Regions from separate parts of the Pseudoalteromonas pernae genome, predicted to be linked through region 3. Evidence: predicted binding sites of a transcription regulator. Region 3 holds the regulator's gene; each other region holds the start of a gene.
The links. Region 3 encodes LexA, which represses DNA repair genes until DNA is damaged. Its sites were predicted from a motif close to TACTGTATNNNNATACAGTA; they were not measured.
Positions count from the first base shown of each region.

Region 1 (5,912 bases), on a different contig from region 3:
GCATGTGAGCGCCAGTGTTCCCGCTGGCAAAGTGGCACTTAAGCCTGAATACACCATGGCGAGCGTTGATTCAGTGGATATCCATGTAAAAGGTAAAGGCGGACATGGCGCATATCCTCACACAACTATTGACCCCGTAGTCATCGCATCACGTATCGTGCTGGCATTGCAAACTATTACTAGCCGTGAGCTATCGCCACTGGAGCCCTCGGTGGTCACAGTGGGCTCTATCCACGGCGGTTCTAAACACAATGTGATTTCAAACGAAGTAAAGCTGCAACTCACATTGCGTAGCTATAACCCTGCGGTACGCGAACAGCAAATCGCTGCCATTAAGCGCATTACTGCCGGTATTGCCGCAAGTGCAGGTTTGGAAGAGTCACTTTACCCAGAGGTGGTCGTTCATGAGGGCGAGTCTATTCCCTCTACCTATAATAATCCTGAACAAACAGCGCGCGTAACCTCTGCAATTAAAGCAGCAATTGGTGAAAGTAATGTTGAGTTGACTGAGCCAGTAATGGCTGGCGAAGACTTTGGTTTGTTCGGGCGCACCGAGGACAACCTGCCTATCACCTTATTTTGGTTAGGTGGCGTTAATCCTGACACTTACAACGATGCAATGGCGAACAATACACAATTGCCTTCATTGCATTCAAGCAAGTTCGCACCTGATTACCAAAAGGCGATCCCAACCGGTGTTAGCGCAATGAGTAATGCCGCTGTCGCTTTGTTTAACGACTAAACTGACGCTTTAGTACTTTTCGGGCGCGGGCTTTTTCTTCTCGCGCCTTTAAACTTTCTCTTCACCTGACTTTTGATATGCGCAAACTGGCGACTGTCGCAGGTTTTTGCTTCTTCAATTAACGAACCTAACTGCCCCAATAATGGCTGCATAAAGTCTTCATACTTCAGCTGCTTTTCTGCTATTTGCGCCAGCGCCATTTCCCAGTGCGCGGTCATATCTGGGGTCGATAGTGTTTCTGGAAGTGCATTAATCAGCGCCACGCCCGCGTCGGTTGCAATTATCGATTTACCATTTCGCGCTAAAAAGCCACGCTTAAATAACAGCTCGATAATACTCGCGCGTGTCGCTTCGGTACCAAGGCCGTCTGTTTCGCGTAGCACTTTACGTATGTCTTTATCTTTCACATAACGACTAATTGCCGTCATTGCTGACAAAATAGTGGCATCGGTAAAATGTGCTGGAGGCGTAGTGTTTTTATCAAGTCGGCGTGCATCTTCACACAATACCTGCTCGCCAACTACCAAGGTTGGCAATGCTTGTACTTCTTTGTCTTCCTTTTTGGGCAGCAATACTTTGTAGCCAAGTTCAATTTCTTCTTTGGCTTTGGTGGTAAATTTTCCACCTGCAATATCGACTTCTACGTCGGTCTGGTTATAACGATAAGCTGGCATAAACTGCATCACATATTGGCGACAAATGAGCTCATAAATCTGACGCTCTGTGCTAGTTAATTGTGCTGAAGTCTTTTTGTTGGTCGGTACAATGGCATGGTGCGCAGCAACCTTAGTATCATTAAAACAGCGTACTTTCTTGGTGGTGTTAACCGTGCTCAGCTGTTCTTGAGTAAACACACCATTAGCAACAACACTATCAATAATGTTTTTCGCTTGGGAAAAATGGTCGTTAGGCAGGTAACGATTATCCGAGCGCGGATAGGTAATTAAGGTATGTTTCTCATACAGGCTTTGACAGGTGTCGAGCACCACTTTCGCGGCAAGCCCAAAACGTTTCGCCGCATCAATTTGCAGAGCAGACAGGTTATAAGGAAGGGCTACCTGTTCTTTTTTCTCAGCTCGCTTAACATCAGTGACCGTTCCTTGTTGACCAGTGATACGTGAAATCACGTTATCAGCAAGAGCTTTAACGAGCACTCGGCCTTGGTCATCTTGATAAGGCTGACACGCTTCACTCGGTTGCCATTTTAATGTAAAGCCTTGTTGATTTTGGGTGCGCATCAAGGCTTCAACTTCATAAAAAGGTTTGCTTACAAACTCATTTATTTCCTTATCACGCGCTACCACTAGGCCTAGCACAGGGGTTTGCACGCGTCCTACCGACAACACACCTTGATATCCCCCTTTTTGCCCCGCAAGGGTGTAAGCCCGGGTCAAATTCATACCAAATAGCCAATCTGCACGGGAGCGAGCCAACGCCGATACACTCAAAGGGATAAAATCAGCATTGGCGCGCAACTGCGATAATGCTTTTTTCACTGCCGGTAAGTTTAAATCACTGATCAGCAGTCTTTGGATACTTTGCTTTTTAGCCGCACTTATATTTGCTTGAGAAATGACTTCATCAACAAGTAGCTGCCCTTCTCTATCTGGATCACCAGCATGCACGAGTTGCGAAGCTTGCTTGATCAACTTTTTAACTAAGGAGAGTTGTTTGCGAGTTTTGCTTTTTGCTTTCAACTGCCACTGCGCAGGAATAATAGGCAGATGCTGCAATTGCCACTTTTTATAAGCTGCATCGTAATCGTCGGGTTCAGCTTGTTCGAGCAAATGGCCGATGCACCAGGTCACGCAATCGCCATTACCAAGTTCAATGTAACCCTCTTTTTTATTGTGGGGTTTTGGCAGGGCCGCGGCAATGGCACGCCCTAAAGAAGGTTTTTCTGCAATATATAGCTTCATAGCACAACAACTGTTTATCCATACAGTAACGACAGTGTAGTGTAATTTCGCGCGTGATGAAAGAAGATTAAAGCTCGGTGTACGCGAGTGCACACCGAGATGAGAACTGTATTACTGAACGACTTCAATAGGTTCAGACTCTTTGGCCTTACCCTGCATGATGGAGATCTCAACGCGACGATTGCGCTTACGATCATCGTCAGTTTCATTGGGGACGAGTGGTCGCGTATCTGCATGCCCTACGACAACCATCCTCGTTTTATCAAACCCATCTACCTTTTGCATTTCACTGGCAACCGCAACAGCACGCTTGGCACTGAGATCCCAGTTATTGGTGTAGAGCTCGTTCGATACTTGGAAATCATCGGTGTGACCGGACACAGTGATCTCACCCGGCACGTCTTTTAATAACACAGCGATTTCTTGCACGATAGGCTTAAATTTCGGCTGTAAAAACGCACTCCCTGAGGGGAAAGAGCCATTTTCGCGAATACGAATAATGATCTGTTGACCAAGTGATTCAAGTTCAATCGCGCCATCAATGATTTGTTGCTCAAGTTGCTGCGCAATTTTCTTCACGAGATCGTTTACGCGCTCTTGGTCAGCGGCGGCAATGGCTTGTTGCTGAGACTGTTCTTCTGCGGTACTGGCAGACTCACCACCACGCTGCTCGCCCCGTTGTTCTTGACGACCACCTGCAGAGTCTTCTTCCCCAGCTTGAAACTCAAGCATTTGCTGAGTCATTTCTACAGTTTGCTGTTGGATTGTTTCAATCGGCGTCGGATCAGGGCGACCCGGTTTGAATTCCATCGCAATAACGCTGGTACCTTTGGGAATGTCTTTTACTTCGAGTTTATTTTGCACACCGAATGCGAACTTCATCGAACCCGCTATTTGCTTAAACTTAAGCACATCCATCTCTGAGAAAGCCAGAAGCAGTACGAAGAAACACATCAGTAGTGACATTAAGTCAGCAAATGTCCCCATCCAAGCCGGTAGCCCGGGGGGAGGACATTTACACTTTTCCTCATCCGACATACCTACTCCTCGGTATCAACCTGGCGCTTAGACTCAGCCAGATAGTTCTTCAAGATACCTTCAATTACTTTCGGGTTTTGACCGTCTTGGATACCTAAAATAGCATCCAGAATAAGACGCTGATTCAGCTCTTCTTCGCCTTTGCGCAGTTCGAGTTTAGATTGAATTGGAATGGCAACAACGTTCGCTAAGAATGCACCATATAATGTAGTAAGAAGCGCAACCGCCATGGCTGGACCAATTGCTTTGGGGTCATCCATGTTCGAGAGCATCGCTACTAGACCGATTAGCGTACCAATCATCCCCATCGCTGGAGCAACATCGCCCAACGCTTTAAACAGGCCTGCGCCTTGTTCATGGCGAGTCGTCGTCAACGCTATGTCTTTTTGCAACGTTGCGCGCACTACGTCTGCATCGTGGCCATCAACCAACATATCGATGCCTTTGCGCATAAATTTGTTCGAGATTTCTGCTTCTTCTAAAGCAAGGAAGCCACCTTTACGAGCAGAGTCAGCCAGTTCAACTGCTTTCTCGATCAATTCATCTGGTGATTCAATTTTAAACATGAAGGCTTTTGCCGCGACTTTACCTATGGCAAAAAACTGGCCCATGGTGAAGTTGGCTAATACAACAAACAGTGAACCGGCGAAAACGATAAGTATGGACTGCGTATCAACGAAGATACTAATGTCTCCACCGAGTACCATAGCCATCACAACGAAGCCGATTGCCCCGAGAATACCTATTATGGTTGCTAAATCCACACGTCCTCCACCCACTGTCACTGCTTTAGTGCACCTCAAGACAAGCGTATGCTTTGGTGCCTAAAATTCTGTCGTTATTATAAATACTCTTAAGCTATCGGCAACTTGCTGAATTACTTGAATCATTTTTTAAAGCTTAATCTAACATTAATAGCGTTAGTAGACTTTAGTTGTTTTAATAAAATTAGCAGTCTTAAGCTGCTTTGCAGTGAAATTATCTCGTGCACTTTGACCAAAATGCACAATACCCCTAAAATTGGCGCTCTTATAAATCAGTAACGAGCGTAAAGGCAATGGCCCAAAAAAAACCAGAAAACCTCAGTTTTGAGGACGCAATCAACGAACTGAGCCAAATCGTCACCGAAATGGAACAAGGTGATATGCCTTTAGAGCACTCACTTAAGCAGTTCGAACGCGGCATATCGCTAGCCAATGTCTCTGCGCAGAAACTAGATTCTGCACAACAAAAAGTCAGCATGCTGATGAGCAATGATCTCAATGCTGAATTAACACCAATGGATGACCAAGAGTAGTGTTACCAGTGGAATTAAAAAATGCGTTAGCGCAAGCACAAGACGATGTTGTCACGACACTGGAACATTATTTTGCGACCCAAAGCGCGGCACAAGCTCGCATCCTAGCTGCAACCCAATACAGTGTTCAAAACGGCGGAAAACGACTACGTCCCTTCCTTGTATATTGCGTTGGCAATATGTTGGGTGCTAACAAAGCGGATCTCGATAAAGCCGCAGCAGCAATTGAATGTATTCACAGTTATTCCTTAGTGCATGATGATTTACCGGCCATGGATGACGACGAGCTTCGCCGGGGTCGCCCTACTTGCCACATCGCCTATGATGAGGCCCATGCAATTTTAGCCGGTGATACATTACAAACCATCGCCTTTGAACTGCTCAGTGGTGCCGAATTTAGCATCGATGCCCGCGCACAATTAAAACTAGTCAACGCATTGAGTAAAGCTTCGGGTTTGCTAGGTATGGTCGGTGGCCAAGCGCTCGACATCGAAGCCACGGGCAAAACCATATCGCTCAATGAGCTTGAACAAATACACAAAGCAAAGACAGGAGCGCTGCTTAGCTGCGCGATTGAACTGGGCTATTTATGCGCGCCGAACGTAGAACAAACAACTAAACAGGCGTTAGATAGTTACGGCAAAGCCATTGGTTTAGCGTTTCAAGTGCAAGACGACATTTTGGATATTGAAGGCGATACGCAAACATTGGGTAAGCCTCAGGGTTCTGATTTGGCGGCGAATAAAGCAACCTATCCAGCTCTGTTGGGGTTAGATGGTGCCAAACAAAAACTACAACAACTGTATGATGACGCCATCAGTGCGCTGGATGCACTGCCTTACGATACCGCCATTTTGCAACAGCTTGCACGGTACGTTATCGCTCGCGATCATTAATATATAACTGATTGCTGTAA
Region 1 is NZ_JBDODM010000005.1:4,013-9,924, forward strand. Features, by position in the region: gene V1358_RS12590 (M20 metallopeptidase family protein) at 1-742, shown strand, start outside; gene V1358_RS12595 (DNA topoisomerase III) at 739-2,661, opposite strand; gene V1358_RS12600 (flagellar motor protein MotB) at 2,773-3,699, opposite strand; gene pomA (flagellar motor protein PomA) at 3,702-4,463, opposite strand; gene V1358_RS12610 (exodeoxyribonuclease VII small subunit) at 4,757-4,996, shown strand; gene ispA ((2E,6E)-farnesyl diphosphate synthase) at 5,005-5,892, shown strand.
Region 1: V1358_RS12595 (DNA topoisomerase III) is a predicted target of LexA. The motif match lies at 2,670-2,689, and genes of this name have one in related genera.

Region 2 (5,912 bases), on a different contig from region 3:
GGTTGCGCGTTGAAATTTATTTTCTAACTTGGCAATTTCAGATTTCATCTTTTGGATTCTTTCTTCCATGGCTTTAGCGCTTGCCCCGTGGAGTTTTAAAGCTAAGGCTTGGGCTTTTTTCAGATCAGAGCTCCGATAAGATATTTCGTCTTCAAGGTCATCGGTTTCATCTTCGGATTGATTATTTTGCTCACGGAGGATAGCTTGTTGTTTTTTCCTCTCCGCTTTCTGTCTTTCTCTGTATAAGAGTTCTCGATGCCAAGCGTTTAACTCATCGATTTTCAGATTAAAGAATTCTGCTGAGATGGTTACATTAGCCGTCTCGCCCAGTTTACCAAGTTGTTCGTTTACACGATGTAGTTTATTAACTGCCGTATTGTAAGTTGAATGGCGCATTGTTTTCCGTATGGCATCAAATTCTGCATTGAATGCTTTGAGCGAAAGATACCGGTAATCTTCGACCATTCGCGCACCAGTTTTTTCGCAGCCAAACCACTCCCATTTTGAGTATGCGTCTGTTGCCAAGCCTCTGCTTATGGCACGGTACTGATCCGCATAACATTTATTGATTTGAGCTTTAAGCTCTTCTCTGTCATCAAAGCGATAAACAGGTGGAAGCAATCCAACTTCGATGTACTCTCTCTCTAGCTCAAGCTTAGAATTAGTTTTCTCGAGAGTTTTAAAGCTTTCTTGGCCAGACGTTATTTTCTTTTCAATTTCATCAAACTCGTCTTCAAGCTTGGAAACCTGACTCTCAACAGATTCCTTTTCAAGGTTTTCCTTTTGACGCTGAGTTTCAGCAATTTGCTCAATTCGTTTCGTGTGATTAGATTTCGCTTTGATGGCGAGAACAATTATGGCTCCGCAAAATAACGCCCATAGGTAAGCGTGTATGTCTATTCCCTCAATCATATTTCCCTTCATTTTATTATGCTTTTGGATTACCTTATCTTTTGTATGGAATATGTTCAACACTACCTCTGAATAGTAACTCCTCTGGTTGGCCTGTTATGTATTCATAGAGAGTCTCGGTGACTTTCTTTAATTCAACATAAAATCCTCGGAGTATCACGCCACTGAGTTGTATATCGAGGACTTAAAAGCTCACGGCGCATTGTCCACCTTTTGCTTTGCTGTTCGCTGGCTAGTCTTATTGTACCTTTAACGAATTGTTGATTGATCATGTCGATGCTACACATTAGCCCTTTGTTGTACGAGCTTAGCTCAAAGCCACCCTTAGAGTATTTACGTTAACTCGTTTAGGGGCAAAAATGAGTTAGGGCGAATCTGTGCTTTATGTCATTATTGTACGGCGGTACGCCCAAATTATACGTGGATAGCGCAGCCAATGCTGTTCGCTGGCAATAATACCTGCTTCTCGGGGTAGCTTAGAGTTTGCTACCAAACCTTTCCTTGGCAATGGTTAGCATACTCTCTGAGATTAAATCACCTTTCTCAATACGATAGTCATTCATGGCTTTTATTCTATTTATCAAATCACTATCCACCTGATATTTTAGGCCTTTAAAAATGAGATGGTTATCAGTTATGAGTATCTCTAAAATATTCTCCTGCTCTGGCATCATTAGAAGTAGCTTGTCTGCACTATTTGACGTCCCATCAATTTGTGAAGATGCGATACCAGCCAGAATTGTCTGGTCGATTAAATCCCTGAGTTCGAAGAAACCTTCAAATCGTGAGTATACGATAGCGCTATCTTCAGTATTCGTTAGCCAATAAATAGATTGTATGTACTCAGCAGTGTCAGAATCATATTCATGTTGAGCGTTCGCAAATCCGTAGCTTGTAAAAAGCATCAATAAAACGAAAATAAAAATTTTTACCATTACAAATGGTTCCTTCTGTCCACCCAAATAGCTAGTTAGCGAGGTCTTCTTGGTAGCATACCCTGTTTAGTTGCAGGAGCCACTGGCGAAATGAGCGCTAACAAAAGCGATGAAAATTTGGTGTGGTGGTTTGTATAATGAATGCCATGAAACTGACACCCCTCGCCTATTCGCCGTATGTAGAGATGAGCCTCAAGCCTATGCCAAATTCTCGACGGTAGTCCAAAGGTTTCTTAAACAGAACGAAAGGCTCGACTTCAAGGTATGCCCAATCTTTGTAGATCTTTTCGCGATAGCGAACCGATGTTAAGTATGCATCGATCCCATCGGAATATTTAACGTACTGCACACCACTGACCAATAACTTTTCATCTTCGAGGTTTCTTACCCAATAAATGCCAGCCTTTTCTTCTGCGTAAGGCTCAAACTGAAATTTTTGCCAGCTCACTGACGCGGAAATTAGGTCCTTGCCCATTGGATAGGTTACTGCCGATTTAAGGCCCGGTGCCCAACCATCAGAAGAAAAGTAGTCAATTCGAGGACTGACACTGAATTCAAAGTTACTGAAAACGAAACTTTTCTTTAGCTCTGTTCGAGCGTAAAGCTGACCACGAGATAGCCCCAATCGATACTTTAATGACAGTAAGTTTTCAAACTCTGTTAGTGATTGTAATGCGATATTTAACCTATCTGAGTCCTCTTGAATAATCGGCTCTGCTTCATAATCAAGCTTCAAATCATCTTCATCGTCATTATCTAATACAAGGGATATGCGGTTCTCCCATTTGGGAAGATAAAATTTAACCTTAAACTTAGCGTCAAATTCGCCTAGATTAGCTCTTTGTGGTAACCAAGACAGTTGCACATACCCTTTCGCCCTCGCTCTATGGGTATCAGATTCATACATAGATAAACCGTCCAACCAAGCGGCGGTATCTTGCATAAATACATCGAGATTGCCCCTAAGATAATCAGCGGTCTCTTCTAAAGTAGACGTGCTTGAAGACTCTGCGCTTTGTTCCTTTTGAGGCGTGGGAGCAGGCTCTTTGTCTTGTTCTTGTTGAGATGCAATGCAATGACCTGCGATTAATAGTGAGGCTGTTGCTAATACCATTTTCAATTTCATCGTTCCCTCTTTGCTTGGGAGGCCACTTCATATCGCTACAAAATCAACCCAACACACTCTGGTAGAATTATGTCCCTATAATCAAGCTATCCTCTGACAGTTCAAAATACAAATACAGCCTCAATTTGGCATGAATTATTGATAACTATATAAAAATAATAGTGCAGGAATGGCTTATTTGTCGACTCGCCTTGCAAGATGACAACGCAACCGACGAACACTAGCATCAGAAGCGCTGAGTGGTATCAGCGTATGCACTTGCATAGCCTAGATAGCGTGGGCATAATCCCCTGAATAAAAATTAAAAAGAGAATATTATGAGTTGGTTAAGTAGCATCTCGCGCACACGTGCTCCTTGGTTGTTATTGGCATTGATTGCTTTTTTGTTCGAGGCAACTGCCTTGTATTTTCAATACGCGATGGACTTAGCGCCTTGTATCATGTGTATTTATCAACGTACCGCGGTATTGGGCGTGCTTGCAGCAGGCCTACTGGGCGCTATAAACCCAGCGCAAATGTGGTCACGTTTGCTTGGCTTTGCCACTTGGTTGGTGGCCAGTATCTGGGGTCTGCTCATCGCCAGGGAGCACATCATGATGCAAACCACCACCGACCCGTTTGCATTTGTTTGTGAGTTTGAACCTAACTTCCCAAGCTTTATGCCCCTACATGAATGGATCCCAAGCTTTTTCGCTGCAACAGGTGACTGCGGCAACATTGATTGGCAATTTTTAGGCTTATCTATGCCTGGTTGGATGCAAGTAATCTTCGCTGCACTGGCCGCTGCTGCTATCATAGTGACTATTGCTAGTTTGCTATTTAAACCTAAAAACGCATGATTTATTTTCTCGCCAGTCAAATTCCAGCTTTGCAATCATTTAGCCACCGTGAGCGTCTCGCTTTGGTGGCTGATGCGTTAGCATTGTTGCAGCCTCAACAAAGAATTTTCATGAATATTTTGAAACTCTTACTGATCACGCCACTGTTTTTACTCTTGGTGCGATTCGAAGGTTGGAGCATGCTGCCTTGGTTGCTGCTAGCCGGTATAGCTTATCCCATATTGGTGCTGCCCGTACGCCATTATTTTGCGTGCTTACACCTCGATGAAGCTATCAGTCAGTACAAAAAAGGCAGCTAACGCTGCCTTGGCTTACTCTCACTTCCTACGCATTAAAGCGTGATCCGATCTTTTACTTTTGCCAATAGCTTACTCCCTATCCCTGGCACATTTTGCAATTGTTCGATGGCAGTGAACTTTCCATTTTGCTGACGATAATCAACAATCGCAGCAGCCTTTGACGGACCAATCCCTGGTAATGACTGCAGTTGTTCCACCGACGCCTTATTGATACTCACTTTATCCATTACTTTATTTTCAACATTTACTGTGTCCACTGGCTTTGCAATCAGTGGTGTTGAAATACTTAATAGTAATGAAAGGGCTGTAGCTGTAGCTAGTTTCATACTTCTCTCCTTAAAGTAATGAGTCTTCCTTTGTACCGCTTTTATAAATAAAGTTGATAATGCAATTGTTGTCAAATTAGGAACTAGAGTTTTTATAAATCAAAAACTCCTTGACGATTACAGTACTAACCTCTAATCTCACTGTATAAAAAAACAGTATAGTTAGGAGATCCCATGGCTGTTGTGGTTAAGTACGTAGTAGAAAGAGATGGAGTCGAGCGCATGACCTTTACTAGTAAGAAAGAAGCCGATGCTTATGACAAGATGCTCGATATTGCAGAAAACTTAGAAAGCTTGATCAGCGCGGTAGACGTGCCATTGAGTGAGCAACAAGTTGAAAGCCTAGCGCTACAAATTGCTAAGCAAAAAGAAGACTTTATGCAAGTACTTAAAGGCTCAGTACCATCATCAGAGAAAGCCGCAAAAAAATCAAAAGCGGTTAAAAACGATGAAAACGTCACTGAGTTAAAAACAAAAGAAGCCTAACACCTTTTGTTTACGTACAAAAAAGCCAGCATCAATGCTGGCTTTTTCTGTGCCTAATTACTTAGGTTATTTAGTTACATCAGCAACTGCATTTGCGAAGTAATCAATGTTCGCTTCGCTAATACCCGCAACGTTTACTCGGCTAGAGCCCACGATGTAAATTGAATATTCTTTTTGCAGACGATCGATTTGCTCTTTGTTAATACCAAGGAACGAGAACATACCGTGTTGGTTCTCAATGAATGAGAAATCCATGCCTTCACACTTGGCATTTAGCTTTTCTTTTAGTAACGAACGCAAGCCATTGATACGAGAGCGCATTTCATCCAGCTCTTCATGCCACATAGTGGTTAGCTCAGAGCTAGAAAGAATGGTATTTACGATATCAGCACCGTGTGCAGGTGGCATTGAGTAAATACTACGAACTACGCTTAGCATCACTGAGTTAGAAACATCCGCAGCCGCCGCATCCTTAGATATGATTGAACACGCACCAATACGTTCACGGTACAGGCCAAAGTTCTTCGAACAAGAAGAACAGATGATCAATTCTTCCACTTGCGAAGCAAGGTGACGTAGACCTGCAGCATCTTCGTCTAAGCTAGTACCAAAACCTTGGTATGCAATATCAACTAACACTGTGAAACCTTGTGCTTTCGCGATTTCGGTCACGGTTTTCCACTGCTCAGCATTAAGATCCATGCCGCTTGGGTTGTGGCAACATGCGTGTAGAAGTACCACATCACCCGCTGGGATTTGGCTAAGAGCGTTGACCATTTGATCAAACAGTAAACCCTTATTCTCGTAGTCGTAGTAAGGGTATTCTTTTACTGTTAAACCTGCCGCTTCAAATAGGCTGATATGATTGGCCCATGTTGGCGTTGTTACCCAAACCGTCGCGTCATTGTTACAGCGTTTGATAAATTCAGCCGCTACACGCAACGAGCCAGTACCACCTGGTGCTTGAGCCGTGCGTACGCGGTTAGCAA
Region 2 is NZ_JBDODM010000002.1:388,251-394,162, forward strand. Features, by position in the region: gene V1358_RS05940 (SNIPE associated domain-containing protein) at 1-924, opposite strand, end outside; gene V1358_RS05945 (DUF4113 domain-containing protein) at 1,047-1,199, opposite strand; gene V1358_RS05950 (hypothetical protein) at 1,389-1,847, opposite strand; gene V1358_RS05955 (hypothetical protein) at 2,014-2,973, opposite strand; gene dsbB (disulfide bond formation protein DsbB) at 3,291-3,812, shown strand; gene V1358_RS05965 (DUF6170 family protein) at 3,809-4,111, shown strand; gene V1358_RS05970 (ComEA family DNA-binding protein) at 4,144-4,437, opposite strand; gene V1358_RS05975 (YebG family protein) at 4,612-4,923, shown strand; gene V1358_RS05980 (amino acid aminotransferase) at 4,990-5,912, opposite strand, start outside.
Region 2: V1358_RS05975 (YebG family protein) is a predicted target of LexA. The motif match lies at 4,577-4,596, and genes of this name have one in related genera.

Region 3 (5,912 bases):
GGTCATCTGGTTAAAAAAGTGTGGGTCAACGAGCTGTAGTCCCGGCTGGAATAGCTCGGCGCGAATGACCATGGCCATCGCTCCGCCCGTCAAAAACATAAGCAGTGAAAACAACAGGTAAAGTGTACCTATGTCTTTATGGTTAGTGGTAAAGAGCCAGCGTTTAATACCCGTTGCAGGCCCGTGATGTTCATGTGTTGCAGCAGCTGTACTCATTGTCCTTCCCCATCAATTGCGGCCTGAATCGCACTTGGTTGCACTGTGTCACCAGTATCGTTGCCAAATGCATTACGCTGGTAAGTCACGACAGCAGCGAGTTCTTTGAGTGTTAGCTGGCTAACGAATGCCTGCATCGCTGTACCTGGCTTACCATGAACCACGATATCTATGTGGTCCTTGATCTCCCCTTTGGCGATAGGGCTGTCCTTAATCGCAGGGAATACACCCGGTAACCCCAGACCTGTGGGTTGGTGACACGCTGCGCAGCGCGCCATGTAAACTTGTTCACCTGTGGCCATAAGCTCTTCTTGAGTGAGCGTCTGGTCAAGCAAGGCAGCATCGGCATCCGCCTGAGCTTGCACTGCTTGTTTTTGCTCAGCCAACCACGCTTCGAATTCTTCAGGCGCTTTGGCTTCAACCACTACAGGCATAAAGCCATGGTCTTTACCACATAGCTCAGCACATTGGCCGCGGTAGATGCCCGCTTCGTTTACCTTGGTCCAAGCTTCGTTGATAAAGCCTGGATTGGCATCTTTTTTAACTGCGAAATCCGGCACCCACCAAGAGTGAATAACGTCGTCTGAAGTCATTAAAAAGCGTACTTTTTTATCTGTTGGGATCACCAACGGCTTGTCGACTTCTAGCAAATAATGCTCGCCTTTATCTTGAGCATTTTGAATTTGCTCTTGTGGCGTTGAGAGCAACGAGTAGAAGCCAACATCATGGCCCATGTATTCGTAGTGCCACTTCCACTGTGAACCGGTGATCTTGATGGTGACATCTGCTTTAGAAGTGTCTTCCATCGCTATCAAGGTTTTGGTGGCAGGAACAGCCATACCTATGAGGATTAAAAATGGGATCGCGGTCCAAAGTATTTCGACCTTGGTGCTTTCGTGGAAAGATGCGGGTTTAGCCCCTTTAGATTTGCGGTGTCTGAGTAAGGCCCAGAACATCACACCAAACACTATTACCCCAATGACACAGCAGATGATAAATATCGTCATGTGTAACTGGTAAACATTTTCACTGATGTCGGTCACCCCTGGGCGCAAATTATAATCACTATTTGCTAAAGCCAAGTGCGGGGCAAACAAACACAGCAACATGAGGGAGCAAAGCTTCTTCATGTACCATCTCCTTAAAACGCGCAACGCAAAAAGAGAAGAGGCAGTTACTGCTAGCCAATCTTCATTATTATTATGCTTAGAACTGGCCGATTACATTTACTTTACACAAAGCGATTAAAAAGCAACCAGCAAAGCCTGTAATCTAACCAATTAGTCAAGAATTGGGCATATAGCAAGAAAATAGGCGTTTTTGTTTTGCTTTTTTCAATAAATATTTTGGGGAGTTTCAATCTGTTAGCGTACAGAAAAAGGAATTAGAAAAGGGCTGGAAACCCCCAATCAACGGCGTATTGGGGGCCTATATTTACTCGTTACAACTACATCCAATCGGCATTTCGGATAACACCAACCGCTAAACCCTCAATATTGAAGGATTCATGTTCTAGGTCGACTTCGATTGGCGCAAATTCTTCGTTTTCTGCATGTAGCAATACTTTACGACCGGCTTTCTCTAAACGCTTCACGGTGACGTCATCACCAACACGCGCAACCACCACTTGGCCGTTCTCCGCAACCTGAGCACGATGCACAGCCAGCAGGTCGCCGTCCATAATACCGATGTCTTTCATACTCATACCATCAACACGTAGTAGGTAATCAGCGGCAGGCTTAAACAGTAATGGATCGATTTGGCAGTGACTTTCAATGTGCTCTTGGGCCAAGATGGGTTCACCGGCAGCGACGCGACCTATCAGAGGCAAGCCTAATTGCTCAGGCTCTTCCTCTTCGACCAATTGAATACCACGGCTGGCACCGGGCTTCATTTTGATCACCCCTTTTTTAGCAAGGGCTTTAAGGTGTTCTTCTGCGGCATTCGCACTGCGAAACCCCAGTGTTTGTGCAATTTCAGCACGCGTAGGCGGCATGCCTGTGTCTTTAATAAATACTTTGATCAGCTCTAAAATTTGCGATTGGCGATTAGTTAAAGGACGCATACAACTGGGTTTCCATACAGTACATTTAACTGTGAGTATATACAGTTGTCAGAAAATCGCAAATAAAATCAGGCAATTTGCTCAGCTCAAAAAAATGCGCCTACTTAGGTTTGGGTTTTTGTCATTACGCCAACGCTTAAATACTAAAAGCTGCTGTTAGGCTGAGTTAAAAACACAATTTCATCATCCGTGGATTTGCGCCCCAGTATTTCATTGCGATGCGGGTATCGACCAAAACGATCAATAATCTTCTTGTGCGCCACTTCAAATTCATAATTATCCAATGGCTTGAACAACCTATCAGCCTCCTGATGGATAACCTTACTTTCACTGTGCATGTAGGGCATGTACATAAACGGACGCTCTTGCTCATTCAATTGCATGTCGAAACCCTTATCCACCGCGTGCTGAGCCAAACACAGTGCGAGTCCATCAAAGGCTAAAGCCTTTGGCGTATCGCGAAACATGTTGCGCGAGAATTGGTCGAGCACAATGATTTCACACAGCGCCCCTTGAGCTGTGTTGCGCCAATGCGCTAACTCGCCCATGGCTGCGGCATGATGCAGTTGCGAAAATAGCTTAATGACCTTGTCGTCAAACGCTACACTCTTTTTGAACCAGTCCTCGGGTTGGCATTGCTCAAACCAAAAATCATACACAGATTGAAAATCCATATTCTCTCCTTCAAAGTAAAGAGGGTGTGAAGCCGTTTGCAAACAAGGCAATATTAACCGTGAAGAAACTCTACATTTATGAACATTGCCCTTATTCAGTTAAAGCCACAATGGTCGCTCGTGCACGAAATATAGACGTGCAAATATGCTACTTACAAGCCGACGACACGACCACCGCTATCCAGTTAGTGGGCAAAAGCACTGTTCCCATATTAGCTAAAAACCAAAACATTGCCATGGCGCAAAGCCTCGATATTGCCGCCTATTTCTGCAAACGTGCAAAAATGCCATTGGATCATGGTGATTACCTCACGCCAGCAAGCAAATGGGTAGAGACCTACTTACCTACCTTTTTACGCTTAACCTTACCGCGCTGGCCGCAACTCGCTCTACCGGAATTTGGCACACCAAACGCCATCGTCTATTACTGCGATAAAAAGGAGGCGCTCTTGGGGGCTACCTTCGCTGATATTCTTGCCCACAGTGATGAAGATATAACGATCATGGATAGGGCTTTGGATGAGCTCTCTTGGCTCGATGCGCCGGATGAAATCTCATGGGCCGATGTTGCTATCTTCCCCTTCTTGCGCAACCTAACCGTCGTAAAAGGCTTGCACACTCCCGAACATATCCAGCACTATGTGCACCAAGTTGCCACCATGAGCAACATCAGAACATTCACAGACGTTGCTGTATAAGGAGTAGTAAGCATGAGCAAACGTATTTGGGCCCAAGATATCGATTTTGACCTGTGTAAAAAGCTCGACCTTGGCGTGGGTGAAAAAGGCACCTTAATGACCAAGCTCGGCATTGAAATAAGCGAAATCGGCGACGATTACCTTGTTGCCACCATGCCAGTAACCAACGAATTATATAACCCTATCGGCATCGTCCACGGTGGCGCATATGTAGTATTGGCTGAAACCGTCGCCAGCTACGCCGCCAACTTTGTTGTCGATACCAGCAAATACTACTGCGTCGGCCAAGAGATCAACGCCAACCACCTCAAAGCGTCACGCACCGGCACACTCAAAGCCGTGACCAAACCCGTGCACCTAGGCGGCCGCTCATCGGTGTGGGAGATTAAGATTTACAATAGCGCTGGCGATCTGTGTTGTATTTCAAGGATGACTGCTGCGGTGGTGGAGAAAAGAAGTAAAGGGTGAGAGCTGCCCGAACATGCGAATAGTGTTGCCATGCTGAACTCGAACATAATACAACGGATTTAGAAAACTTTGTTACGAGTCTAAAAGCGCAGCACAGACAAGTTGCTTGCACTTCGCTGGAAAATAGAAAAGGCTCATTGAGAGCCTTTGCATTTTAGCTGAGGGTTACACCCTAAAGTATCGGCGTAAATAAATGCCTGCAGCCAACAACAACAATAGCAAGTTAGTAGTACCGCCAGTTGACCCTTTATCGCTTGGCGAATTATCGCCAGGTTGTGGCTGAGCGGGAGGAGGAGTAGCCGATTGCCCCTCTGTAAAGACAGCTTTAAGCTCAATATTAGTGCCCTGATTTACCAAACAATCCTGATAGTTGTAGCCAGCAAAATAATAAAATTTCTTCGTATTAAATTCGCCTGTTGCGACATCTAAATAACCGTCATTATTTAAATCAGCTACCGCAGTAGCGGTAAGTCCGTCAGCAGCCGCTGCAACATCACCTTTCTGTTTGCCATTGTTATAAAGAACACTTAAACGAGGTTGAAGGTAATGAGCTGACAGGACTTCCACACTGCCATTTTTATCTACATCAGCAAATGCAACACCATAGGGGGCGTCACTACTGTCAATAACTAGGCGGGAAAAGCCACTGCCTTGACTATACACACTCACCGCCTCAGCGACTATTTCTGCGGCAACCAGTTGCACCTGACCGGAAACAGGGTCTGTATGACTATCAAGTGTAATTGCGGCATGGTCGGAAATATGCAAAGCTTCTGTGAACACGTCGCTTTCGTTGATATATAAGGCAGTTTTAGCCTCACTTATACTGTCCACTAGAGCATACAGGTCGCCAGATGTATCGGCTGTGAAACTAGAAATAAACAAATCGGGCTGACCATCTTGGTCATAATCATTAACGGTAAAGGCGTAAGGCCTTATTCCCTCAATCACTATATCCTTCGTGAAGTTAAATTGACCTAAACCATCGTTGATATATAGTTTGATCCTTCTTGTTGTAAAGTCACTCACTAGTAAATCTTCGAAGCCGTCATTGTTCCAATCATAAGCATCTAGAGCGGCTGGATAACTTAAGCCACTGAGCAGTTTCTGACGTGCAAACCCCTCACCAGACTGATTGATAAGTTGATGCACTACCCCTGTAAATAAACTTATGCCGACTAAGTCTGTGTATTCATCATTATTAATATTAATAGCCTGCAATGTTTTTGCTCCGCCACTTGCAGAACTAATATCACTTAAATTATCTTCAAGCTTTAGATAGTTGCCACCATCACATTGCTGACCCTGCCAAGCCTCGAAACTCCAGCCCTCACTGGGCGTTACTTGAAGCATCCGACTCACATTTGTAGTGTCGATGGTACAAGATTCACTACAGCTCACTTCACCGCTGGCTGAGGATACAACCCCAGAGCCTTCTATTATAAGTTTTATTTCCCCTGCTTGGCTTGCCAACGAACAGCTTACTAAAGCTAAATAGAGTAATTTTTGCATGTTTTCACCTGTAAAATAACAACATAGTTTGTGATGCGATGCAGTTGTATAGTCATCCTCTATTACTTACAATTATGTAACTGTTATGTTGCCATAATATTTTTATTTTTATATTTTTCAGCTGTTTAAGGGAATATTTTGCAAAAGGATTTTTGGGTTGGTGATTATTTAGTCTCACCTAAACACAATAAGTTAACTTTACTTAAGCAAACATTCACCCTTGAACCAAAAGTGATGGCGATATTATGTTTGTTGGTAAAAAACCATGGTGAAGTGCTC
Region 3 is NZ_JBDODM010000004.1:71,249-77,160, reverse strand. Features, by position in the region: gene ctaD (cytochrome c oxidase subunit I) at 1-216, opposite strand, end outside; gene coxB (cytochrome c oxidase subunit II) at 213-1,346, opposite strand; gene lexA (transcriptional repressor LexA) at 1,664-2,281, opposite strand; gene V1358_RS10495 (DUF924 family protein) at 2,425-2,955, opposite strand; gene grxB (glutaredoxin 2) at 3,015-3,653, shown strand; gene V1358_RS10485 (PaaI family thioesterase) at 3,666-4,121, shown strand; gene V1358_RS10480 (FG-GAP repeat domain-containing protein) at 4,287-5,633, opposite strand; gene V1358_RS10475 (winged helix-turn-helix domain-containing protein) at 5,772-5,912, shown strand, end outside.